DNA from 3 places in the Pseudomonas allokribbensis genome. Region 3 is predicted to be linked to each of the others. Evidence: predicted binding sites of a transcription regulator. Region 3 holds the regulator's gene; each other region holds the start of a gene.
The links. The regulator sigma-54, encoded in region 3, starts transcription at its own class of promoters, with help from an activator protein. The targets are predictions, from matches to a motif close to ANTGGCATNNANNTTGCTNT.
Positions count from the first base shown of each region.

Region 1: the regulator sigma-54 is predicted to act here: its motif matches at 3,021-3,040, upstream of IF199_RS07870 (flagellar basal body rod protein FlgF).
Region 2: the regulator sigma-54 is predicted to act here: its motif matches at 4,104-4,123, upstream of IF199_RS09300 (CmpA/NrtA family ABC transporter substrate-binding protein).

Region 1 is NZ_CP062252.1:1,711,283-1,717,191, forward strand. It holds gene IF199_RS07855 (4a-hydroxytetrahydrobiopterin dehydratase) at 1-122, opposite strand, end outside; gene phhA (phenylalanine 4-monooxygenase) at 240-1,076, opposite strand; gene IF199_RS07865 (sigma-54-dependent transcriptional regulator) at 1,300-2,859, shown strand; gene IF199_RS07870 (flagellar basal body rod protein FlgF) at 3,095-3,835, shown strand; gene flgG (flagellar basal-body rod protein FlgG) at 3,881-4,666, shown strand; gene flgH (flagellar basal body L-ring protein FlgH) at 4,720-5,415, shown strand; gene IF199_RS07885 (flagellar basal body P-ring protein FlgI) at 5,443-5,909, shown strand, end outside.
Region 2 is NZ_CP062252.1:2,014,153-2,020,061, reverse strand. It holds gene rlmKL (bifunctional 23S rRNA (guanine(2069)-N(7))-methyltransferase RlmK/23S rRNA (guanine(2445)-N(2))-methyltransferase RlmL) at 1-2,109, opposite strand, end outside; gene rmf (ribosome modulation factor) at 2,640-2,855, shown strand; gene IF199_RS09305 (quinone-dependent dihydroorotate dehydrogenase) at 2,995-4,014, opposite strand; gene IF199_RS09300 (CmpA/NrtA family ABC transporter substrate-binding protein) at 4,239-5,450, shown strand; gene IF199_RS09295 (ANTAR domain-containing response regulator) at 5,466-5,909, shown strand, end outside.
Region 3 is NZ_CP062252.1:1,026,220-1,032,128, reverse strand. It holds gene IF199_RS04530 (KdsC family phosphatase) at 1-199, shown strand, start outside; gene lptC (LPS export ABC transporter periplasmic protein LptC) at 208-780, shown strand; gene lptA (lipopolysaccharide transport periplasmic protein LptA) at 767-1,312, shown strand; gene lptB (LPS export ABC transporter ATP-binding protein) at 1,312-2,037, shown strand; gene IF199_RS04510 (RNA polymerase factor sigma-54) at 2,224-3,717, shown strand; gene hpf (ribosome hibernation-promoting factor, HPF/YfiA family) at 3,791-4,099, shown strand; gene ptsN (PTS IIA-like nitrogen regulatory protein PtsN) at 4,111-4,575, shown strand; gene rapZ (RNase adapter RapZ) at 4,578-5,435, shown strand; gene IF199_RS04490 (HPr family phosphocarrier protein) at 5,451-5,726, shown strand; gene IF199_RS04485 (ZIP family metal transporter) at 5,767-5,909, opposite strand, start outside.

The DNA.
Region 1 (5,909 bases), 690 kb from region 3:
CTGTCACGCACTTCGATGTTCCAGTCAGGGATCTGCTTGATCAGGATCGGCAGTTCTTCATCGCTGACTTGTGGGGCATCGGCACGGCACGCTTCGCAATGGGCTTGGTTCAAAGTGGACATGGTTTGATTCCTGAGATCGGATGTCTTTTTTATAAGAGCTGTTACGGTCGTCAATGTCGTCACGCTAAACCAAAGCCGCGACGACTGACAGACTCACTTGTAAGTAAAAGCCACGGTTCACGCAGCTTTTGGTTTCGGCGGAAATTTCGGTGCGTGCAGACCCAACTGCATGCCTTGCTTGACCATGCCCATGATGTCTTCGTGGGCGAGGTCGAACAGGCGCTTGAGGTTCGGCAGGACAAAGTACAGCGGTTGCAGGATGTCGATGCGATACGGCGTGCGCATGGCTTCCAGCGGATCGAAGGCCTGATGCTCGGGCTCGTCCGACAGGCTGTAAACGGTTTCCTTCGGCGAAGACAGGATGCCGCCGCCGTAGATGCGTTTGCCTTGCGGGGTGTCGACCAGGCCGAACTCGATGGTCATCCAGTACAGGCGCGCCAGATAAACGCGCTCTTCCTTGGTCGCTTGCAGGCCGAGCTTGCCGTAGGTGTGGGTGAATTCGGCGAACCACGGGTTGGTCAGCAGCGGGCAGTGACCAAAGATCTCGTGGAAAATGTCCGGTTCTTGCAGGTAGTCCAGTTCTTCGCGAGTGCGAATGAACGTGGCCACCGGGAACTGCTTGCTGGCGAGCAATTCGAAAAAGGTCTGGAACGGAATCAGCGCCGGGACGCGGGCGACCTGCCAACCGGTGGTCTCGCCGAGCACCTTGTTGATCTCGCCCAGTTGCGGGATGCGGTCGTGGGGCAGACCGAGTTTTTCGATACCGTCCAGGTATTCCTGGCACGCCCGACCCTCGATCACTTTCAACTGGCGGGTGATCAGCGTGTTCCACACCGCGTGTTCTTCGGCGGGGTAGTCGATAAAACCTTGCGCATCGGGCTCGCGGGCCACGTATTGCGTCTGCTTCATACTGCTCTCCTGCGAGGGGAATTCGTTCTTGTTATGTCCTGCTATGGACTGAGAAATACCCCAGAGCGTGCCGTGTTGCAGCAGGTTGATGACCGGCCGAGTAGGAAAAGTCTCTTTAAATCGTAAAATTATCGTTACGCTTTGTGCGATAAGTCGTGATTACGGTGATTGGCGGGTTTGAAATGGCCGGTGTCTGTCACATAATCTTGACGACTATCTTGCGGGCGGCAGAGAAAAATCCGCCCCTCTACCTGTTTCGGGCCTTTATATGCGTATCAAAGTCCACTGCCAGAACCGCATCGGCATCCTGCGCGACATCCTCAATCTGCTGGTGGAGTACGGGATCAACGTTGCCCGCGGCGAGGTCGGCGGTGAGCATGGCAATGCGATCTATCTGCATTGCCCGAACCTGATCAACCTGCAGTTCCAGGCGTTGCGGCCCAAATTCGAAGCCATCGCCGGGGTGTTCGGCGTCAAGCGGGTAGGGCTGATGCCCAGCGAGCGCCGACACATGGAACTGAATGCGTTGCTCGGTGCGCTGGAGTTTCCGGTGCTGTCGATCGACATGGGCGGCTCGATCGTTGCCGCCAACCGTGCGGCAGCGCAGTTGCTCGGCGTGCGGGTCGACGAAGTGCCGGGGATTCCACTGTCGCGTTACGCCGAGGATTTCGATTTGCCCGAACTGGTGCGCGCCAACAAATCGCGAATCAACGGCATGCGGGTCAAGGTCAAGGGCGATATCTTTCTGGCCGACATCGCTCCATTGCAATCGGAGCACGACGACAGCGAGGCCATGGCCGGTGCGGTACTGACGCTGCATCGGGCGGATCGGGTCGGCGAGCGCATCTACAACGTGCGCAAGCAGGAGTTGCGTGGCTTCGACAGTATCTTTCAAAGCTCGAAAGTGATGGCGGCGGTGGTGCGTGAAGCCCGGCGCATGGCGCCGCTCGATGCGCCTCTTCTAATTGAAGGCGAAACCGGCACCGGTAAAGAGTTGCTGGCTCGGGCTTGTCACCTGGCGAGTCCGCGCGGCCAGTCGCCATTGATGGCGCTCAACTGCGCGGGGCTGCCGGAATCGATGGCCGAGACCGAGTTGTTCGGCTACGGCCCCGGTGCCTTCGAAGGGGCGCGGGCTGAAGGCAAGCTCGGGCTGCTGGAGCTGACGGCGGGCGGCACGTTGTTCCTCGATGGTGTCGGCGAAATGAGCCCACGCTTACAGGTGAAATTGCTGCGCTTCCTGCAGGACGGTTGCTTCCGTCGTGTGGGCAGTGATGAAGAGGTTTACCTGGATGTGCGCGTGATCTGCGCCACCCAGGTCGACCTGTCCGAGTTGTGCGCCCGTGGCGAGTTTCGCCAGGATTTGTACCATCGCTTAAACGTGCTTTCGTTGCACATCCCGCCACTGCGCGAATGCCTCGACGGTTTGACGCCGTTGGTGGAGCACTTCCTCGATCAGGCCAGTCGGCAGATCGGTTGCTCGTTGCCGAAGCTGGCGCCGGCGGCGATGGATCGGCTCAGTCATTACCACTGGCCGGGCAACGTGCGACAACTGGAGAACGTGCTGTTCCAGGCGGTTTCTCTGTGTGATGGCGGGACGGTCAAGGCTGAGCATATTCGTCTGCCGGACTATGGCGTGCGTCAGCCGCTTGGCGATTTCTCGCTGGAGGGCGGGCTCGACGAGATTGTCGGGCGCTTCGAGAAAGCAGTGCTTGAGCGACTGTATTCCGAACATCCGAGCAGTCGGCAGCTGGGCAAGCGGCTGGGCGTCTCGCACACCACGATTGCCAACAAGTTGCGTGAATATGAGGTGGGCAAGACCGAGTCTTGATCCCTGCGCGATCACTCCTGCGCAAGGCACGGGGTGATCGCGCCTCACCATTGCCGCCAAGCGGCATGACACCGCCGGTTTTTCGACTTCGATACATTTCCCCAAACCCTGCTGAATCCCTCAAGTCCTTTGTTTATCGGGTCCTCGACCGCCAGAAAAAAGTTGGTCTGCAAATTGCTTGTGGCTCAGCAGTACAGCGGTGGGCGGCAAACGTCCGGCATGCAGAGGAAAGAGTGTGGACAAGTACCTTTATGTGGCAATGACCGGCGCCAGCCAGAACGCACTGGCGCAAAAGGCTCATGCCAACAACCTGGCGAACATCTCCACCAATGGTTTTCAGCGCGACCTGGAACAGGCGCGTTCGATGCCGGTGTTCGGTGACAGCTTTCCGGCGCGTGCGTTTGCCATGAGCGAACGGCCCGCCACCGACTTCACCGCAGGCTCCCTGGTGGAGACCGGTCGCGACCTCGACGTCGCCGTGACCGGCAACGGTTTCATTGCCGTGCAGAACCCCAACGGCGGCGAAAGCTACGTGCGCACCGGCAGCCTCAATATCGACGCCCTGGGCGTGCTGCGTGCCGGCAACGGCATGCCGGTCATGGGCAACGGCGGACCGATTGCCGTGCCGCCGCAGCAGCAGGTGGAAGTCGGTGAAGACGGCACCATCAGTATTCGTGCGATGGGCGAAGGCCCGCGCGTCATGGCCGAAGTCGACCGGATCAAACTGGTCAATCCGGACATCAAGAACATGAACAAGGGCCTGGACGGTTCGATCTACACCAAGGACGGCCAGCCTGCGCCGGCCGATGCCAACGTCAAACTGGTGTCGGGTTTCCTGGAGTCGAGCAACGTCAATGCCGTGGAAGAAATGACGTCGGTGCTGGCCCTGGCCAAGCAGTTCGAGTTGCACGTCAAGATGATGAACACCGCCAAAGACGACGACCAGGCCATGGCTCGGGTCTTGCAGATCAGCTAATTATCAGAACGTCGCGCCGTAAAACAGGCGCACGAGGAGAATCGAATGCTTCCGGCTCTATGGGTTGCCAAAACCGGTCTGTCCGCCCAGGACACCAACCTGACCACCATTTCCAACAACCTGGCGAACGTGTCGACCACGGGTTTCAAACGTGACCGCGCCGAGTTCCAGGACCTGCTGTATCAGATCAAGCGTCAGCCAGGCGCTCAGTCGACCCAGGACAGCGAACTGCCGTCGGGTCTGCAAGTGGGTACCGGTGTGCGCATCGTCGGCACCCAGAAGAACTTCACCGCCGGTAGCCTGCAAACCACCGAGCAGCCGCTGGACATGGCCCTCGACGGCCGTGGTTTCTTCCAGATCCTGCAACCGGACGGCACTACGTCCTACACCCGTGACGGTACTTTCCACCTCGACTCCAATGGCCAGATCGTCAACGCCAGCGGTTTCGCTCTGGAGCCGGCCATTGTCATCCCGAACAACGCCCAGACCTTCACCGTTGGCCGTGACGGCACCGTGTCGATCACCGTTGCCGGCAACGCCGCCTCGCAAGTGATCGGCAACCTGCAAACCGCCGACTTCATCAACCCGGCCGGTCTGCAAGCCGTGGGCAACAACCTATTCCTGGAAACCGCCGCTTCCGGCGCGCCGCAAATCGGCACTCCGGGCCTGAACGGTTTCGGCACCACCCTGCAGAACACCCTGGAAACCTCCAACGTCAGCACCGTGGAAGAGATGGTCAACATGATCACCACTCAGCGCGCTTACGAGATGAACTCCAAGGTGATCTCCACCGCCGACCAGATGCTCTCGTTCGTAACGCAGAATCTGTAATCAAGTCTATGAGGCGGCCATGAGGCCGCCTGCAACACCGTGAGGTAAGGGTCATGAAACGCTTCGTATCTGTTCTGGCATTGGGTGGGGTGGTCTCGCTCGCGGGCTGCGTCGCTCCGACGCCCAAGCCCAATGACCCTTACTACGCCCCGGTGTTGCCGCGGACGCCGTTGCCGGCGGCCGCCAACAACGGCTCGATCTATCAGGCCGGTTTCGAACAGAACCTGTACAGCGACCGCAAGGCGTTCCGGGTCGGTGACATCATCACCATCACCCTGAACGAGAAGACTCAGGCCAGCAAGAACGCCAACTCGCAAGTGGCCAAGAACAGCAAGACCGGCATCGGCCTGACTTCGTTGTTCGGCGGCAGCGGCACCACCAACAACCCGTTGGGCGGTAACGATCTGAGCCTGGACGTCGGCTACAGCGGCGACCGTGCGACCAAGGGTGACAGCAAGGCGGCCCAGGGCAACACCCTGACCGGTTCGATCACCGTGACCGTCGCCGACGTGCTGCCCAACGGCATCATCGCTGTGCGCGGCGAGAAGTGGATGACCCTCAACACCGGTGATGAGCTGGTGCGGATCGCCGGTCTTGTTCGTGCCGATGACATCGCCACCGACAATACCGTGTCGTCGACCCGGGTCGCCGATGCGCGCATCACCTACTCGGGCACCGGTTCGTTCGCCGATGCGAGTCAGCCAGGCTGGTTCGACCGTTTCTTCCTCAGCCCGCTGTTCCCTTTCTAGGTGGCTACGTTGAATTTCAAGAGCCTCATGCTCGCTGCGGCGTTGATGTCCGCAGCCTTTGGTGCCCACGCCGAGCGGCTGAAAGATATCGCCAGCATCTCTGGCGTGCGTTCCAACCAGTTGATCGGCTACGGCCTGGTGGTCGGGCTTAACGGCACCGGCGACCAGACGACGCAAACCCCGTTCACCCTGCAGACCTTCAACAACATGCTCTCGCAGTTCGGTATCAAGGTGCCGCCGGGATCGGGCAACGTGCAGTTGAAAAACGTCGCGGCGGTATCGGTGAGTGCCGATCTGCCGGCGTTCGCCAAACCGGGTCAGCAGGTCGACATCACCGTTTCGTCCATCGGTAACTCCAAGAGCCTGCGCGGCGGCACCCTGTTGCTGACCCCGCTCAAGGGTATCGACGGCAACGTCTACGCCATCGCTCAGGGCAACCTGGTGGTCGGCGGTTTCGATGCTGAAGGTCGTGACGGTTCGAAGATCACCGTCAA
Region 2 (5,909 bases), 990 kb from region 3:
TGCCAGTCGGGCCATGGCCAGGTCGATCAACTGCACCTGATCACGCTGCACGTCGAAGATCCCTTCCATGCGTTTGGAGTTGGAGAAGGTCGGCGGGTCGATGAAGATCAGGTCGTACTCTTCCCGGCAGCTTTCCAGCCACGCCATCACATCGCCCTGCTCCAGACGGTTCTTGTCGGAGAAGCCGTTGAGCGACAGGTTGCGGCGTGCCCAGTCGAGGTAGGTTTTCGACAGGTCGACGCTGGTGGTGCTGCGCGCGCCGCCCTTGGCGGCGTGCACACTGGCGGTCGCGGTGTAGCAGAACAGGTTGAGGAAGCGCTTGCCGGCCGCCTCTTTCTGGATCCGCATGCGCATTGGCCGGTGATCGAGGAACAACCCGGTGTCGAGGTAGTCGGTGAGGTTCACCAGCAGCTTCACGCCGCCTTCGGTGACTTCGTTGAATTTGCCCTGAGCCGCCTGACGTTCGTACTGCTTGGTGCCGCTCTGACGCTCGCGGCGCTTGACCACCACGCGGCTCTTGTCGATGTTCAGCGCCTGCGGGATGGCCGCCAGGGCGTCGAACATGCGGATCGAGGCCTTTTCCGGGTCGATCGATTTAGGTGCGGCATATTCCTGAACGTGCACCCAGTCGTGGTACAGGTCGATGGCCATGGCGTATTCCGGCATGTCCGCATCGTAGACGCGGTAGCAGTCGATGCCTTCGCGCTTGACCCACTTGCCCATCGCCTTGAGGTTCTTCTGCAGGCGGTTGGCAAACATCTGCCCGCCTTCGCTCAGGCGCGGCTGCTCGATCACCGGAGCCGGGGCCGGCGTCGGTTTGATCGGATTACCGTTCTTGTTGTACTTGCGCTCTTGCGGCTCGTCCGGAGTCTGATCGTAAGCGGCTTGCTCGCGCTCTGCCTGGCGTTGCTCAGGAGTACGACGCTCGCCGGTGACGAACTGATCCGGCAGCACTTTGATCAACAGCAGCTTGCACGGCAGCGCGCCGTTCCAGAACGAATACTGTTTGTGGCTGCGGATGCCCATGCGCTTGCCCAGGTCCGGCGCGCCGGTGAACACCGCCGCTTCCCAGTTCAGGCAGGCCTGACGCAGACGCTCGCCAAGGTTCTGATAGAGGTACAACAGGCTGGCTTCGTCACCCAGACGCTCGCCGTACGGCGGGTTGCAAATCACCAGACCTTTCTGGTTCTGGTCCGGACGCGGTTCGAAGGTTGCCACTTCGCCCTGATAGATTTTGATCCATTCGCTCAGGCCTGCACGCTCGACGTTGTTGCGGCCCGGCTGGATCAGCCGTGGGTCGGCTTCATAACCACGGATCCACAGCGGTGGCTTGGCCAGACCGGCAGCAGCACGCTCGGCAGCTTCTTCATGCAGTTTCTTCCACAGCGCCGGTACGTGACCGAGCCAGGCGGTGAAGCCCCACTGCTCGCGACGCAGGTTCGGCGCCATGTCGGCGGCGATCATGCCGGCTTCGACCAGGAACGTGCCGACACCGCACATCGGGTCAGCCAGCGCGCCACCTTCGGCGGCAATGCGCGGCCAGCCGGAACGGATCAGGATCGCCGCCGCGAGGTTTTCCTTCAGCGGCGCAGCGCCCTGCTGCAAGCGGTAGCCGCGCTGGTGCAGGCTGTGGCCGGAGAGGTCGAGGGACAGGATCGCTTCGCCGCGATCCAGACGCAGGTGAATGCGCAGGTCCGGGTTGAGCTTGTCGATGCTTGGGCGGTCACCCTGCGGGGTGCGCAGTTTGTCGACGATGGCGTCCTTGACCTTCAAGGCGCCGAAGTGGGTGTTGTCGATGCCCGAGCCGTGGCCGCTGAATTCAACGGCCAGGGTGCCGTCGGCCAGCATGTGATCCTGCCACTCGACGTCGAGCACGCCGTGATACAGGTCCTCGGCATCTTTCATCGGGAAGCGCTTGAGCACCAGCAACACGCGGTTGGCCAGACGCGACCAGAGGCACAGGCGATAGGCGGTTTCCATGGTCGCCATGCCACGCACGGCGGAGGTGTGCTCGCGGGCTTCTTCAAGGCCAAGCCCGACGGCTTCCTCGATGAGCAGGCCTTCAAGGCCTTTGGGGCAAGTGAGGAAGAGTTCGAAACGGTCGGACATGGTTTTTCCAGAGCCTTTGGCTAATGAACCGACAACGCATTGCCGATCCGGTTTTCAATCAGGCGCTTTTCTACAAGAGCGCCCGCGTGGCACGAAGGTGTGCCGTTCCATCCCCGCTGCTCGGGTTAAAAGAGCTTAGATGCCGGGACAGATAAAAAAGTTGATGCAACAAAATGACTCAAAGCAACCCTTCGTCGAAAAGTACCCGACGGTAAACGTGGGTCATTCTCACTAAGGAATTAAACCTGTCATACAGTGCAGGGCCGATCATACCGGGGTTTGGTGAATAAACATTCATGAAACCTGGCGTTACTTATCGCCATAGCATCCTTTTCGTTACGTCCTTATGACAAAACGGTCATTCCCTCGATGTGACTCATTGGTTAGAACTGGACACAGGTTGACGTCGCAACGGCGTCAACACCTTGGCTCGCCACGCCGGCAGCGAGCCGCCAACGGCAGAGTTTTTCTGCCAGACCTCAATTGAGGTCGACGCGACAAAAACAGTCAACAAGTGAGGGAAACACCCTATGAGAAGACTTAAGCGTGATCCGTTGGAAAGAGCATTTTTGCGCGGATATCAATATGGCGTTGGTGGCAAATCCCGTGAGCTTTGCCCATTTACTCTACCGTCGGTACGTCAAGCCTGGATCAACGGCTGGCGAGAAGGACGCGGCGACAACTGGGACGGTATGACCGGCACTGCGGGAATCCACAGACTCAACGAACTTCACGCCGTCGGCTGACACAGGGCACTTATTCCGACACGACAATCTGATTTCGCAACACCCTGATCACCATGCACGTCCTTCCCGGACGGCGGGCTACGGCCCAGGGGCTCCTTCGAGGAGCCCTTTTTTATGCCTGCCTTTTTATGTCCGAAGATCAGCGCTTGGCGGCGATCGCGTCCACGGATTCACGGATCAGCGCCGGGCCCTTATAGATGAAGCCGGAGTAGATCTGCACCAGGCTCGCGCCGGCAGCGATCTTCTCGGCCGCATGCTTGCCTTCGGTGATACCGCCCGCCGCAATGATCGGCAGTTTGCCACCCAGCTCGGACGCCAGCACTTTGACCGTGTGGGTGCTCTTCTCGCGAACCGGCGCGCCGGACAGACCGCCCGCCTCGTCGCCGTGCTCCATACCTTCGACGCCCACGCGGCTGAGGGTGGTGTTGGTGGCGATCACCGCGTCCATCCCGGTTTCGATCAGCGCTTGCGCGACTTGTGCGGTTTCTTCGTCGGTCATGTCCGGCGCGATCTTGATCGCCAGCGGTACATGCTTGCCGTGGCGCAGGGCCAGTTCGGCGCGGCGCGTGGCCAGGTCCGCCAGCAATTGCTTGAGCGAATCGCCGAATTGCAGGCTGCGCAGGCCCGGGGTGTTCGGCGAACTGACGTTGACCGTGATATAGCTGGCGTGGGCGTAAACCTTGTCCAGGCAGATCAGGTAGTCATCGACCGCACGCTCGACCGGCGTGTCGAAGTTCTTGCCGATATTGATCCCCAGCACGCCTTTGTATTTGGCCGCCGCGACCCGCGCCAGCAGGTTATCCACACCGAGGTTGTTGAAACCCATGCGGTTGATGATCGCCTCGGCTTCCGGCAGGCGGAAAATCCGTGGTTTCGGGTTGCCCGGCTGTGGACGCGGGGTCACGGTGCCGATTTCGACAAAACCGAAACCCAGCTGCGCGAAGCCGTCGATGGCCGCGCCGTTCTTGTCCAGACCGGCCGCCAGACCGACCGGGTTCGGGAAGTCCAGGCCCATGACGTTCACCGGCAGCGACGCCGGGGCCTTGCACAGCAAGCCGTTGAGGCCCAAACGCCCGCCCGCGCCGATCAGATCCAGCGACAGATCGTGGGAGGTTTCCGGGGAAAGTTTGAACAACAGCTGACGGGCCAGGGTGTACATGGGCGGCTATGACTCGAGGCGGCGAAAAGAGGCGGCGATTATAGCCGGGCATCGCCCCGCCGCGCGAGGCGCACACGCAAATCCCCTGCACTGGCATATGCCTTGCACCTTCCCCTGCATCAGCCCGCAGGCCAATGGTGGTGTGCAGGCAAGAACAATGGCGTCGTCTCTCGGTTTTGCGCGGGCAAAGCCTGGGACGACGTTTTTTTTTGAGGGTGGCTTTCATGACTCAAACCTCCGTCGGGCCACTGGCCTGGGTCAATGGCAGCGATGCCCCGGAAAAAAGCGCGATCAACCTCGGCTTCATGGCCCTGAGCGACTGCGCTTCGGTGGTGGTCGCCGCCACTCAGGGCTTTGCGCAGCCTTACGGCTTGACCCTGAACCTCAAGCGCCAGAGTTCCTGGGCCAACCTGCGCGACAATCTGGTCAGCGGCGAACTCGATGCCGCCCACAGTCTCTACGGACTGATCTACGCGGTGCATCTGGGCATCGGTGGCGTTGCGTCCACCGACATGGCGGTGCTGATGGGTCTGAACCAGAACGGCCAGAGCCTCAACCTGTCCCACGGTTTGCAGGGCCTGGGCGTGACCGGTCCTGAGGCGCTGGACCGCCACGTGCACCAAACCCGCGCAAGACTGACCTTTGCCCAGACCTTCCCCACCGGCACCCACGCCATGTGGCTTTATTACTGGCTCGCCAGTCAGGGCATCCATCCGTTGCAGGATGTCGACAGCGTGGTCGTACCGCCGCCGCAAATGGTCGCGCACCTGCAAGCCGGTCGCATCGACGGTTTCTGCGTGGGCGAGCCGTGGGCCGCCAGCGCGGTGCAGCAGAATCTCGGCTTCACAATGGCGACCAGCCAGACCATCTGGCCCGACCATCCGGAAAAAGTCCTCGGCTGCACCCGCGCCTTCGTCGAGCAGTACCCCAACACTGCCCGGGCGTTGGTGATGGCGATCCTCGAAGCCAGCCGTTTCATCGAAGAGAGCCCGGAAAACCGCCGCAGCACCGCGCAGCTGCTCAGCGCCGCCGAGTATCTGGACGCCCCGGTGTCCTGCATCGAACCGCGTTTTCTCGGCGATTACGACGACGGTCTGGGCAATCGCTGGCAGGACCCGCACGCCCTGCGCTTTCACGGCGATGGCGCGGTGAACCTGCCGTACCTGTCGGACGGCATGTGGTTCATGACCCAGTTCCGCCGCTGGGGGTTGCTGCGCGACGACCCGGACTACCTCGCCGTCGCCCGTCAGGTGCAGCAACTGGCGCTGTACCGCGACGCGGCCAGCGCTGTCGGTGTGCCGGTCGGTACCGAGGACATGCGCAGCAGCCAGTTGATCGACGGCAAGGTCTGGGACGGCAGCGACCCGGCCGCTTACGCGCAGAGTTTCAAGCTGCATGCGTTGAGCAACAACGCCCCCCTTCTCGCCCGCCGCTGACAGGAGACCGCGAACATGCTGCGCATTCTGCTGATCAACGACACGGCGAAAAAAGTCGGGCGCCTGAAAGCTGCGCTGACCGAGGCCGGTTTCGAGGTCATCGACGAGTCCGGCCTGACCATCGACCTGCCGGCGCGCGTCGAAACGGTGCGCCCGGACGTGATCCTGATCGATACCGAGTCACCGGGCCGCGATGTAATGGAACAAGTGGTGCTGGTCAGCCGCGACCAGCCCCGGCCGATCGTGATGTTCACCGACGAGCACGACCCCGGCGTGATGCGTCAGGCGATCAAGTCCGGGGTCAGTGCCTACATCGTCGAAGGCATTCACGCACAACGCTTGCAGCCGATTCTCGATGTGGCCATGGCCCGCTTCGAAAGCGACCAGGCCCTGCGCGCCCAGCTACAGGCTCGCGACCAGCAGTTGGCCGAGCGCAAGCGCATCGAACTGGCCAAGGGT
Region 3 (5,909 bases):
CGGCGACGATCTGCCCGACCTGCCGGTGATTCGCCGGGTGGGGCTGGGGATGGCGGTGGCCAACGCTGCCGCTTTTGTGCGCGAGCACGCCCATGGCGTCACTCAGGCCCGTGGTGGCGAGGGTGCCGCCCGTGAATTCTGCGAACTGATCCTGCGCGCCCAGGGCAGCCTCGATGCCGCCAATAACGCGTATTTGTGAGTCAAACCATGTTTAGCAAAAAGTTTCGCAACATACTGCTGTTCGGTTGCATCGCGGCCATTTTCGGCGCGGTCGGCTACTGGAACATCAGCCCGGAACGCTTCCTCGACAAGCCTCCTGTCTCGGCAGAAGAGAGCCCGATCGACTGGTATGCGACCAACACCCACACCTTGCAATACCTGGAAGACGGCAAGGTGCAGTACGAAATGACTTCCGACAAGGCCGAGCACGTCAAGGCGACCGACATTACACTGGTCACCAAGCCCGACCTGAACATGTATCGCGGCACCGACTTCCCGTGGCACGTGACCAGCGAGCGCGGTGAAGTGAATTCCGGTGGCACCGAGGTCGAGCTGATCGACTCGGTTCGCGTCAAGCGCACCGATGAAAAGAACCGCGACACCCTGATCACCTCCACTCGCATGACAGTGTTCCCGCAGCAACAATATGCGCAGACCCAGCAACCCGTTAGAATCGACGGCGCTGGCGGTGTATCGACCGGCGTGGGAATGAAAGCGTATTTGAAGGAAAGCAGGATACACCTGCTATCGAACGTAAGAGGACAGTATGAGGCTCGTTAAAACCCTCCCTATTTTGCTCAGTCTGGGCGCAGCACTGGGAAGCGTGAGCGCCTGGGCTCTGCCGAACGATCAAGAGCAGCCAATCCGCATTCAGGCCGACGATGCCCAGCTGGACGACAAGAATGGCGTTGCCACCTATAAAGGTGACGTGATCATCACTCAGGGTTCGATGATCGTCAAAGGCAACACCGTGACCATCACCCGCACCCCGACCGGCGATATCGACGTCGTGACCTCGGTGGGCAACCTTGCCTACTTCGAGCAGTTGCAGACGGCTGGCGACACCAAGCCTGTACAGGGCTGGGGCGTGACCATCCAGTACCACGCCGCGCAAAACCGTGTTGTGCTGATCGACAAGGCGAAAGTCGTCGACAAGGACAACAACACCACTCAGGGCGAGAAAATCGTCTATGACACGGTGAAAAAGCTGGCCAGCGCGGGTCGTGCCACCGGCAACAAGGTCACCGAAGCGCGTCCGCGCATTGACATGGTGATCCAGCCGAAGAAGAAAACCGACGAGAAATCCCAGTAATGGCAACTCTGAAAGCCCAGCACCTGGCCAAGGCCTATAAAAGCCGCCAGGTCGTGCGCGATGTCAGCCTGTCGATCGACAGCGGTCAGATCGTCGGCCTGCTCGGCCCCAACGGCGCCGGCAAGACCACCTGCTTCTACATGATCGTCGGCCTGGTGCAGGCTGATCAGGGTCGCGTGCTGATCGACGACCTGGACGTCAGCCACCAGCCGATGCACGGTCGCGCCAAGGCCGGTATCGGCTATCTGCCACAGGAAGCGTCGATCTTTCGCAAACTGTCGGTGGCCGACAACATCATGGCCATCCTCGAGACCCGTCAGGAGCTCGACAAGGCCGGTCGTCGCAAGGAGCTGGAAAGCCTGCTGCAGGAATTCCACATCAGCCACATCCGCGACAACCTCGGCATGAGCCTGTCCGGTGGTGAGCGTCGCCGGGTGGAAATCGCCCGCGCACTGGCCACTGCACCGAAGTTCATTCTGCTCGACGAACCGTTCGCCGGTGTCGACCCGATCTCCGTGGGTGACATCAAGCAGATCATTCACCACCTCAAGGCCAAGGGCATCGGTGTGTTGATCACCGACCACAACGTCCGCGAGACGCTGGATATCTGCGAAACGGCCTACATCGTCAATGACGGCCAACTGATCGCCGAAGGCGACTCCGCGACCATCCTCGCCAACGATCTGGTGAAGGAAGTGTATCTGGGTCACGAGTTCCGCCTGTAAGCGCGACAGCATTCGACCAGCCGTCCGGGTGCTGTAACGTTGAAGCGCACTTTTATACGCTTTTATTGTTACAGCGCTCTAGGCAAACACGACAGTTTCAGGCATATAATTTGCTTAAGTTTGGCGCTTCGGCGCCCTGTAGTGGATGGCGCATAGCGCCGGCGAATAAGGTGTTAAGCCCCTGCCATGAAACCATCGCTAGTCTTGAGAATGGGCCAGCAGCTGACGATGACACCGCAGCTGCAACAGGCCATCCGCCTGCTCCAATTGTCGACCCTGGATCTGCAACAGGAAATCCAGGAGGCTCTGGAATCCAATCCGATGCTCGAACGCCAGGAAGACGGCGACGACTTCGACAACTCCGATCCCATGGCCGACAACGCCGAACAGAAGCCCAACACCGAGATCCAGGAACCCTCCTATCAGGAGACCGCACCGACGGTCGACAATCTAGAGGATGGCGAATGGAACGAGCGAATCCCCAACGAACTCCCCGTCGACACCGCCTGGGAAGACGTCTACCAGACCAGCGCCAGCAGCCTGCCGAGCAGCGATGACGACGAGTGGGACTTCACCACCCGTACCTCCGCCGGCGAGAGCCTGCAAAGCCACCTGCTGTGGCAGTTGAACCTGGCGCCGATGTCCGACACGGATCGCCTGATCGCCGTCACCCTGATCGACTGCATCAACAATCAGGGCTACCTCGACGAAACCCTCGAAGAAATTCTCGACGCCTTCGATCCGGAGCTCGACATCGAGCTGGACGAGATCGAAGCCGTCCTGCACCGCATCCAGCAATTCGAACCTGCCGGCATCGGCGCACGCAACCTGGGCGAATGCCTGCTGCTGCAATTGCGCCAGCTGTCGGCCAAGACTCCTTGGCTGGCGGAAGCCAAGCGTCTGGTCACCGATTACATCGACCTGCTCGGCAGCCGCGACTACAGCCAGCTGATGCGCCGCATGAAACTCAAGGAAGATGAACTGCGCCAGGTCATCGAACTGGTGCAGAGCCTCAACCCGCGCCCCGGTTCGCAGATCGAGTCCACCGAAGCCGAGTACGTGGTGCCTGACGTCATCGTGCGCAAGGACAACGAGCGCTGGCTGGTCGAACTGAACCAGGAATCGGTGCCGCGCCTGCGGGTCAACGCCCAGTACGCCGGTTTCGTGCGCCGCGCCGACACCAGCGCCGACAACACCTTCATGCGCAATCAGTTGCAGGAAGCCCGCTGGTTCATCAAGAGCCTGCAGAGCCGCAACGAAACCCTGATGAAAGTGGCCACCCAGATCGTCGAGCATCAGCGCGGCTTTCTTGAATACGGCGACGAAGCCATGAAGCCTCTCGTGCTGCATGACATCGCCGAAGCGGTGGGCATGCACGAGTCGACGATTTCCCGGGTGACCACGCAAAAATTCATGCATACCCCCCGGGGCATCTATGAACTGAAATACTTTTTCTCCAGCCACGTCAGCACCTCCGAAGGCGGCGAATGCTCGTCCACGGCGATCCGCGCGATCATCAAGAAACTGGTTGCCGCGGAAAATCAGAAAAAGCCGTTGAGTGACAGCAAGATCGCTGGTTTACTGGAGGCACAAGGCATTCAGGTGGCTCGCCGCACCGTCGCCAAGTACCGCGAATCCCTCGGGATCGCGCCTTCGAGCGAACGCAAGCGGTTGATGTAAGCCACGTTACAGCGTTCCAGTGGCAGGCTCTTCGGCCTGCCGCTTTATGCACTGGCAACGAAGGAGAAGCTGTATGCAAGTCAACATCAGTGGACACCAACTGGAAGTTACCCAACCTCTCCGTGAGTACGTTGAGCAAAAGCTCAAGAGGCTTGAGGGGCATTTCGACAAGATCACCAACGTGCAAGTCACGATGTGCGTCGAGAAGCTGAAGCAGAAAATCGAAGCCACGCTGCATATTCCCGGTAACGAGGTCGTCGCAAACGCGGAACATACCGATATGTACGCAGCGATCGACGCGCTGACCGACAAGCTTGATAAACAACTCAAAAAGCATAAGGAAAAGACCCAGAGCCTGCTTCAGGGCGCTACCGGTCGATAACCCCCACCCCCATGATCCGACTTGAAAGCATCCTGACCCCCGGCCGTTCCCTCGTGAACGTGCCGGGCGGCAGCAAAAAGAAAGCCCTCGAACAAATTGCCAACCTGATCGCCCGGGAAGTACCGGATCTGGAGATGCAAGATGTCTTCGAGGCACTGATTGCCCGTGAAAAACTCGGCTCGACCGGTTTTGGCAACGGCATCGCCATTCCCCACTGCCGCCTCAAGGGTTGCGAATCCCCCATCAGCGCCTTGATGCACCTTGAAGCACCCATCGATTTCGACGCCATTGATGGTGCACCGGTCGACCTGCTGTTCGTGCTGCTGGTCCCGGAAGCCGCCACCGATGCGCACCTGGAACTGCTGCGCCAGATCGCCAGCATGCTCGACCGCAAGGACGTACGCGAAAAATTGCGTCGCGCCACCACCAACGAAGCCTTGTATCAGGTTGTCCTGGACGAGCAAAACGGGCACTAAACATGCGCTTGATCATCGTCAGTGGCCGCTCCGGCTCGGGCAAAAGTACCGCTCTGGATGTCCTCGAAGACAACGGCTACTACTGCATCGACAATTTGCCTGCCGGCCTGCTCCCGGAACTGGCGGAGCGCGCACTGATTCATACGGAACTGTCTCAGCCACTGGTCGCGGTATCGATCGACGCACGCAATCTGCCCAGTCATCTCTCGCGCTTTCCGGAATTGCTTGAAGAAGTCCGCAGCCGGCACATCCAGTGCGACGTCCTGTATCTGGACGCCGATGAAGAAACCCTGCTCAAGCGTTTTTCGGAAACCCGTCGTCGCCACCCTCTGAGCAGCGCCAATCGTTCGCTGGCCGAAGCCATCAACGATGAAACGGCCCTGCTGGGCCCGATCGCCGATCTGGCCGACCTGAAGGTCAACACCACCAATCTGAACCTGTACCAGTTGCGCGACACCATCAAGCTGCGGCTGCTGAACCAGCCGGAGCCGGGCACGGCGTTTCTGGTGGAGTCGTTCGGTTTCAAACGCGGCATGCCGGTGGATGCGGATCTGGTGTTCGATGTACGCTGCCTGCCCAACCCGTACTGGAAACCGGAACTACGCGCGCAATCGGGGCTCGATGAGCCGGTAGCCGAGTACCTGGCGGCACAGCCGGAAGTCGAAGAGATGTTCCAGGACATCTATGCGTATCTGTTCAAATGGCTGCCGCGCTTCGCTGCAAGCAATCGCGCCTACGTCACCATTGCCATTGGCTGCACCGGCGGACATCACCGTTCCGTCTACCTGACCGAACGCCTGGGTCAGGCCCTGCAGAAAACCCTGAAGAACGTCCAGGTTCGCCACCGCGACCTCAGCTAAAGGATTCACACCGCGATGCCTGCTCTGGAAATCGAAATCATCAACAAGCTGGGCCTGCATGCCCGGGCGTCGGCAAAGTTCGTTGGCGTGGCGGGGCAGTATCCCGACTGCACGATCAGAGTGGGTCGCACCCCGGAAACCACGGTAGATGGCAAAAGCATCATGGCGATGATGATGCTCGCTGCCGGCAAGGGCACCAAAATCTTCCTGAGCACTGAAGGGCATCAGGAACAGGAAGCCCTGGATGCCTTGGTGGCACTGATCAACAACTACTTCGACGAAGGCGGTTGAAAGCCTTTGGTGGCGAGGGAGCAAGCTTCCCTCCCCCCTCTCATCCCAACGCCGTGTCCATCACCATCATCAGACAGAACCCGATCAATAATCCCAGGCTCGCCAGTTTGTCGTGACCATTGCGTCGCGACTCCGGGATCACTTCGTGGGTCACCACCAGCAACATCGCCCCGGCCGCCAGCG